Regions from separate parts of the Paraburkholderia strydomiana genome, predicted to be linked through region 2. Evidence: predicted binding sites of a transcription regulator. Region 2 holds the regulator's gene; the other holds the start of a gene.
What was found. The regulator HrcA, encoded in region 2, represses chaperone genes, less so after heat shock. The targets are predictions, from matches to a motif close to TTAGCACTCNNNNNNNNNGAGTGCTAA.
Positions count from the first base shown of each region.

Region 1: rpoH (RNA polymerase sigma factor RpoH) is a predicted target of HrcA. The motif match lies at 1,889-1,915, and genes of this name have one in related genera.

Region 1 covers NZ_JAVDVL010000009.1:191,693-195,902, reverse strand. Annotated here, with positions in the region: gene ybiB (DNA-binding protein YbiB) at 1-622, shown strand, start outside; gene J2W46_RS23540 (nuclear transport factor 2 family protein) at 626-1,009, opposite strand; gene J2W46_RS23535 (acyloxyacyl hydrolase) at 1,053-1,616, opposite strand; gene rpoH (RNA polymerase sigma factor RpoH) at 1,977-2,912, shown strand; gene nagE (N-acetylglucosamine-specific PTS transporter subunit IIBC) at 3,253-4,210, opposite strand, start outside.
Region 2 covers NZ_JAVDVL010000004.1:45,077-49,286, reverse strand. Annotated here, with positions in the region: gene J2W46_RS12780 (hypothetical protein) at 340-501, shown strand; gene J2W46_RS12775 (RNA-binding S4 domain-containing protein) at 473-880, opposite strand; gene hemH (ferrochelatase) at 889-1,959, opposite strand; gene hrcA (heat-inducible transcriptional repressor HrcA) at 2,127-3,146, opposite strand; gene J2W46_RS12760 (NAD kinase) at 3,477-4,210, shown strand, end outside.

The DNA.
Region 1 (4,210 bases), on a different contig from region 2:
AGGGGTGCCGGTCCTCGTGCACGGCATCACCGACGATCCTGGCCGCGTAACGAGCGCCGAAATTTTCACGCATCTGCGGATACCGCACGCGACCTCGCACGACGACATTGAAGACGGCCTCGCAGAGCGCCGTCTCGCGTTTGCGCCGATCGACGTGCTCGCGCCAAAGCTTGCACGTCTGCTCGGGCTGCGGCGGCGCATGGGCGTGCGCAATTCGACGCATACGCTCGTCAAGATTCTGCAGCCGTTCGCGCCCGCCGGGCTGCGTCTCGTGAACTACACGCATCCGCCGTATCGGGACAGCCTCACGCAGCTATTTAGCAGCCATCCCGACGCGGCGGCCGGCGGCGCTTTGCTCGCGCGCGGCACGGAGGGCGAAGCGGTCGCCGACACCCGGCGTCAGGTGCAGGTGGACTGGCTGCACGACGGGATCTGCGAAACGCGAGTGCCACATGAACGCTCGTCGCGCGACGCACCTGAGGTCGAGTTGCCCGAAGCACGCGATGCCGCGACGACAGCGGCATGGATCGGCGCCGTGCTGCGCGGCGAGGCGCCGGTGCCAAGCGCGATAGAGAGGCAAGTCGAGTTGATTGCCGACGTCGCTAGAACGCCCGCGCACTGAAGCTCACTCAATCGCGCAACGCGTCGCCTGCCATGCAATGAGGCGCCACTGGCCGTCTTCCTGCGTGTGGATTGCCGTGTAGGCAATGGGAAATAGCAGTGCGCCGCTATTCGCTTCCATCTCTATCAGCGCGCGACCGGTCACGACGCAGGTTTCGCGGCCGACCGGCAGCACATCTTGCGACTGCACTTCGATTTGCCGATAGCGGCGGCGCCCGGCGGTAATGCCGTCGATGAACTGCCGCTTCGTCTCACGCTTGCCGTTCGTGTGCACGTAGCTCACGTTCTCTGCGAGCAGCGCGTCGAGCGATTGACCGTCGCCGTCGACCATCGCGCGGAAGCGTTCGCGTTCCAGCCCGCGGATCGCCTCGATTGTCTTTGCCGCCATTGCTCAGCCCCTTGCACCGGTGAGCCAGACGCGGCCACGGTCGTCAGAAGTTATATTGCAGGTATAGCTGGTGGAAATTTATACCAGGATTCGGCTCTTTGATACCGCCATTCGAAACATGCTGGAAGCGGTAGCCCGCCTGGTACTGCTGATGGGCGCCGAACTGCATGCCCACACCCGCCATATCGGCGAACTGGAACGCAGTGGACAGTGTGAAAGTCGAAGAAATTCTCGGGCTCGACAACAAGCGCACACCCGCGCCCGCTTCGACGAAAGGCCGGATCGATCCGGATCCTTTAATGAAGCGAATGATAGGCGTCACACCGATCTCGCCGATGTTCTCATGCACATTGCCTTCGTTCGTGTGCCACCAGGCAACATGGGCCTCGCCGATCAGCGCGAAATGCCAGTCGCCGATCTGCCACCACGTGAGATTCGGGTCCCACACGAGCCCAAGGTCCAGTTTCTTGACATGATGATCCCCTAGAGCTCCGGTGACCTGGACTCCGAACTGATCAGCGGCGGCGACGCCGGAAAGCGTGAGCAGCAGAGCCGCGCACGCAGTTTTTAGAGCCAGACCACGGAAGACATTCTTTTTGTTGTCCATCTGATACCCGCGCTCAGCAAGTTGAACATTCTGTAACAGTTTGCGTATTCTAAAGACAATCTGAAGGCGGTGGATCCTGTTAAGAAACTTAAATTTTCGCAATTACATACATCATAAAGTGCAAAAATCGGTCGAAAGTGAGAATGAATGGAGTTTGTTAGGTAATTTCTACGGTACCAGCGCTGGCCGCCGAAGGCGAGTATGATGGCTATTGAAAGTTGAAATTCAATAGGAAATAACGGAACTTGGATGCCCCTACGGGGCTCTAAGTATTAGCACTCGGAAATCGAGAGTGCTAACATCCAACGCTGGAGTCGTTACCTGAACAAGCTTTTGCCTGATTCCAAAGGAGTTTTAAACGTGAGCCATGCATTGACCCTTCCGAGTACTCTGAGCCCGTCGTCGGCTAAGGCCGCTCCGGCAGGTGCGCTGGCGCTCTCGCATTCCTCCCTGCTGCCCGGTCAACTGGGCAACATCGACGCCTACATCCAGGCCGTAAATCGGATTCCGATGCTGACGCCGGCAGAAGAACGCCAGTTCGCCACAGAATTCCGCGAGCACGACAACCTCGAGGCTGCACGCCGCCTCGTGCTGTCGCACCTGCGGCTGGTCGTCTCGATCGCGCGCAACTATCTGGGCTATGGGCTGCCGCACGCCGACCTGATCCAGGAAGGCAACATCGGCCTGATGAAGGCCGTGAAGCGCTTCGATCCGGAGCAGAACGTACGTCTCGTGTCGTACGCCATGCATTGGATCAAGGCCGAGATCCACGAATACATCCTGCGCAACTGGCGCATGGTGAAGGTCGCCACAACGAAGGCGCAGCGCAAGCTGTTCTTCAACCTGCGCAGCCATAAACAAGGCTTGGGCGCTTTCACGCCGGACGAGATCGAAGGTCTCGCCAAAGAGTTGAACGTCAAGCGGGAAGAAGTAGCCGAGATGGAAACGCGCCTCTCCGGCGGCGACATCGCGCTGGAAGGCCAGGTTGAAGACGGCGAAGAGTCGTATGCGCCGATCGCGTATCTCGCCGACTCGCATAGCGAGCCGACCGCGGTACTGGCCTCGCGTCAACGCGACAAGCTGCAAAGCGACGGTATCGCGACGGCACTGGAGGCACTCGACGCCCGCAGCCGCCGCATCATCGAAGCTCGCTGGCTGAAAGTGGAAGACGACGGTTCGGGCGGCTCGACGCTGCACGAACTGGCGGACGAGTTCGGCGTCTCGGCTGAGCGTATTCGTCAGATCGAAGCGAGCGCAATGAAGAAGATGCGCGGTGCGCTGACCGAATACGCGTAACGCTCGTCAACGGACAGAGCGGCGTGGTGTAAGCCGGTTAGCCCGAAAAGAAGCGCTGAAGTCCAAAGCCCTGCCTCGCAAGACGGCGGGGCTTTTTTTTGCGTCGTTCCCGGGCTGCGGCAAATGGGCACACGCGCCGGCTACGCGAGAAGGGTCGGCGTACCGCACGCTAACGAGTAGTTTGTCCGGCATGGCGCCATTCAACGCAAAGCGGCACCTCGGATCGAGGTGCCGCTTTCTTATTGCGCTGCTGGTCGGGCGTTCGGTGGACCCGCGCTAACCGCATCGCCGCATCGCGTGGCATGAAGCGCCTTGAGCGCTTCGCCGCCACGCCTGTCGGTCACGCAGGCAAAGGCGCCGCACCGCCGCTGGTCGGCATGCGCGTTGCCAATGCTTCCGCGTAACGCCGCGCCGCATCGCCGACGACGATATGGAATGTGTCCGCCGCAACCCACGCTGTGTCGAGCGTCGCGAGACGCTGACGATCCACCGCCGACGGATCCTGAACGACGATACGCAGACGCGTCGCCGCCACGGCGTCGAGCGACTTCACGTTGCCGGCGCCGCCGAACACCGCCATCCAGCGCAATGGATCGGGATCGAGCGGACCATTTGCGGCAGCCGAAGCACCACCCACCGTCGCCGAAGGTGCAGCCGAAGTCGCAACCGAAGCCGGCGCAGCAGCGGATGCAGCTGGCTTCACCACAGCGGCATCGTTGCCGCCCCGCTCCATCGCAGTCCGAATTTCATCAGCGATGATGTCCGCTTCCGGCCCGATAATGACTTGCACGTTCGTCGCGCCGCGCTTGAGCACGCCGCGCGCGCCGATGGTCTTCAGTTCGTTCTCCGACACCTTGCCGGAGTCCACCACGGACAGACGCAGACGCGTCGTGCACGCATCCACCACCGAGAGATTCGCCGCGCCGCCGAGCGCCGCGATATAACGCTGCGCGCGCGGGACGGCAGCGCCTGCCACGGGCGAAACGAAACCGCCGGCCGCGAACGAATCGACTTGTTCGTCGGCAGCGGCGGGTTCACGGCCCGGCGTCGCCATGTTGAACTTGCGGATGAAGAAGCGGAACAGGCCGTAGTACACCACCGCATACACGATGCCGACCGGAATGGCCAGCCAGCCCTTGGTCGAAAGACCGTAGTTCAGCACGTAGTCGATCGCGCCCGCGGAAAACGTGAAGCCCAGGTGAATACCGAGCGCCGAACAGATCGCGAGGGCAAGACCCGTCAACAGCGCATGGATCACGTACAGCACCGGCGCGAGAAACATGAAGCTGAACTCGATC
Region 2 (4,210 bases):
AACGGCGCATGACACCGACGCGATTTGTGCGTTGCAAAATCGCGACAGTTACCCAGGCGCGCTACCACGTATCGAAACGGCAGTTGGGGCCGCAGATGCGCCATTTCAAGCGCCTTCGCCGAAATTTTCAAACCGGCAGCAGCCGGCCGAAACGCGCGGTTACAACCATGAGTGCGCGGCGATCAGATTCAGATTGAGCGCGGCGTGCAAGTGACCTATGCTCCAGTTACGCGGCGGAAAAACAGCGTTAACCCTAATCTGACATAAACCTTTCCGCCTTTTTGCAATTTCCACCTGGCTAGCTCGTTTCTTTTCCGCACCATCCCAAAAGGGGGTACCGTGAAACTGACCTTTGCAATCTCGGTGGTCGCACTGGTACTCGTTGCGGGCACCACGACCATCTGTATGTCTGGGGCGGTCAACGATCACACAACCGAATACGGCGGCGTGAACGCGACCATGGAACAACTGTTCAATCCCCACCTGAAAATCTGTCGATAGTCCGGCGGTCGCGCTTGGTCGGGCGGCCGTGTAGTGCCTCGGCCGGCTCTCGATAGGTCTTGCGGCGCTCGTGCTCAGCCTGCCGCTTTTGCCGGCTTTCGTCCGTCTCCGCGTAAAGCGTCTGCGCGACGCTTGCTGGGCCGCGCACGTCACATACGCCCAGCACCTGCACCTGCCATACGAACCGCTCGATTTCGATCTCGACGAGATCGCCGACCCGCACGTCCTTGGCCGGCTTCACGTTGGCTCCGCCTATGCGCACGCGCCCCTTCTCGACCGCGTCCGCGGCAAGCGAGCGCGTCTTGAAGAAGCGTGCTGCCCAAAGCCACTTGTCGATGCGCAGCTTCGCGCCCGGTTCCGTCGAAATTCGATAGTTCATAAGCGTGCTCAAGCCGGAGTGTGATGCGGTACGGGGACCGCCTGCACCGGCCAGCCTTGCAGATTCTGCGCGACGATTTCGCCAAGCGCGGCAATCCACGCCTGCGAAGCGTTCACGCAAGGAATGCGATGGAACTCCTTGCCGCCGGCATGCAGGAACTCGTCGCGCACTTCCATGCCGATCTCCTCGATCGTCTCGAGGCAATCAGCGGTGAAGCCGGGACAAAATACGTCAGCACGCCGCACGCCTGCTGCCCCGAGCTCCTTCAGCGTGGGTGCCGTATACGGCTGCAACCACTCCGCCTTGCCGAAACGCGACTGGAACGTGATCCGGCATTCCACCGGCGTGAGGCCGAGCGCCTGCATCAGCAGCGCGCCTGTCGTCTGGCACTGCTCGTGGTACGGATCGCCAAGATCCAGTGTTCGCTTGGGCACGCCATGAAAACTGAGAACGAGCTTGTCGCCGGCAGCGAAATCCGGACGACCATGCAGATGCCAGTAGTGGTGCACCTGCGCAGCGAGCGCTGAAATGTACGCGGGATGATCGGCGTACTGGCGAACCGTGCGGATCTCGGGCTGGTTACGCATGCGCTTCAGGGCGGAGAACGCGTCGTCGAACGCGGTCGCCGTGGTCGACGACGAGTATTGCGGATACATCGGCACCAGCAGCACCCGTTCAGCACCGGCGAGCTTCAGCTGATTGAGCATGGCGGGAATGCCTGGCGTGCCGTAGCGCATGGCGTACTCGACGAGCACCGTGTAGTCATTCAATTGCAGCAGGTGGCGCAAACCTTCCACCTGCTTTTCCGTATAGACGCGTAGCGGCGAGCCTTCGGGCATCCACACGGCCGCATATTTCTTCGCGGATGCGCGACCCCGGAACGGCAGGATCAGAAGCCGCAAAATGATTTGCCACAGCAGCGCCGGAATTTCTACCACGCGAGGATCGGAAAGGAACTGCGCGAGATAGCGGCGAACCGCTCGAGGCGTTGGCGCGTCGGGCGTGCCGAGATTGATCAGCAGCACGGCAACGCGGTGCGACGTGGCGTTCTGCGAGGGCCGCTCGAGGTCGAAGCGCATAGGCAGCAGGGATAACCGCTCAAGGCGGGAAGTGGAATCAGGTGAGATTCATTATAGCGGCGCGCCTCGTGGCCGCGCGCCCTGGAGACCCCTGGCCATTCGGCCAATTGGCAGGCGGCGCCGGCTCGCGCATCATGTACTGGAAGAAACGCCGCAGCGGCGACGCGCTACTGCTGGCTGAGCGTCAGCGAGAGCAGTCTCGCGGTGATGTCCACGATCGGGATCACGCGGTTGTAGGCCATTCGCGTGGGTCCGATCACGCCAAGTGTGCCGACGATCTTGCCATTCACCTCGTACGGCGCGGTAACGACGCTCATTTCCTCGATAGGCACGAGGTTCGACTCGCCGCCTATGAAGATCTGCACGCCGGCCGCATGACTCGACACATCCAGCAACTGAAGGAGACTGGTCTTTTGATCGAACACATCGAAGAGCTTGCGCAAGCGCGCCATGTCCGAGGAAAGATCCGCGACCTCGAGCAGATTGCGCTCGCCCGAAATGAGCACGGTCTCGCCGGTGTCCGATTCGTCGGTGCTCGCGGTGACGGCCGCGTGCATGAGCGTGGTCATGTCGCCGCGCAACTGGTCGATCTCTTCGCGCAGGCGGCGGCGCACTTCGTCGAAAGAAAGACCGGCGAAGTGGGCGTTGATGTAGTTGGACGCTTCGACCAGTTCGGACGGCGTGAAGTCGCGTTGGGTCGCCATCATGCGGTTCTGCACGTCGCCTTCGGGCGTAACGATGATCAGCAGAATGCGCTTGTCCGACAGGCGCATGAATTCGATCTGCTTGAACACGTGGCTGCGCCGCGGCGTGAGCACGACCCCGGCAAACTGCGACAGATTCGAGAGCACGCTCGCCGCCGCGGCGACGATTTTCTGCGGCTCGCCGGCCTGCAGCGTAGTCTTGACAGTACGCGTGACTGCTTCTTCGTCTGCGGCCGACTCGACAGTCAACATTGTGTCGACAAAAAGCCGGTAGCCGCGCGGCGTGGGAATGCGTCCAGCCGAAGTATGCGGGCTGATCACAAGGCCCAGATCCTCGAGGTCCGACATGACGTTGCGGATGGTCGCCGGACTCAGCTCCAGGCCGGAATAGCGCGACAACGTGCGCGAGCCGACCGGCTGACCTTCGGCAATGTAGCGCTCGATCAGAGTTTTTAGGAGGGTTTGTGCGCGAGGATCTAGCATGACGGAAAATTTTAGCTCAATGGTGCGACTACCGCGAGCGCTAACGGCGCCCAACACCGGCGGATCAACCGCCGCTCGCCAGGACTGCGTCTTGCGCTGGTTTCAGCGCCGGTCTCAACGCCCGGTGCCGCATTCGGTCCGGTGCGCCGCCAGCCCTGTTGCCGACGGCCCCGCCCGCAGCGCGCCGTTGCAGTTTGCAGGGCGCGCATGTCATCAAGGCTTCACCATTCTAACGATAATCCCTAACTGCGCTGGCGGCCTGCCCGTGCCGGCGGGCCACCGGGTCCGCGCGCGGTTCTTTTCGGGCCTTACCTATGGTGTAATGCCGGCATGCAAGTAACCAGCCAGTTCAAGACCGTGGCGCTCGTCGGGCGCAACAACACCCCGGGCATTCGCGAGCCCCTGACGGCGCTCGCCTCCTGCATCGCGAAGCGCGGCTTCGAAGTCTTTTTCGAAGCCGACACCGCCGCGGAAATCGGCGTTACCGAGTATCCGGCGCTGCGTCCGGCCGAGATCGGCGCGCGTGCAGATGTGGCGATCGTGCTGGGCGGCGACGGCACGATGCTGGGCATCGGGCGGCAACTGGCGCCTTACCGTACTCCGCTCATCGGCATCAACCACGGACGGCTGGGTTTCATTACCGACATCCCGATCTCGGACATGAGCGAGATCGTGCCGCAAATGCTGGCGGGCAACTTCGAACGCGAGGAGCGCGTGCTGCTGGAGGCGCGCATCATGCGCCAGGGCAATCCGATCTATCACGCGCTTGCCTTCAACGACGTGGTGGTCAATCGCAGCGGCTTCTCCGGCATGGCGGAACTGCACGTTTCGGTGGACGGCCGCTTCATGTACAACCAGCGCTCGGACGGCCTGATCGTCGCCACGCCCACCGGCTCGACGGCTTACGCGCTGTCGTCGCAAGGGCCGATTCTGCATCCGCAGTTGCAGGGCATCGTACTCGTGCCGATCGCGCCGCACGCGCTGTCGAACCGGCCCATCGTGCTGCCGGACGACTCGAAGGTCAGTATCCAGATCGTTTCGGGGCGCGAGGTCAACGTCAATTT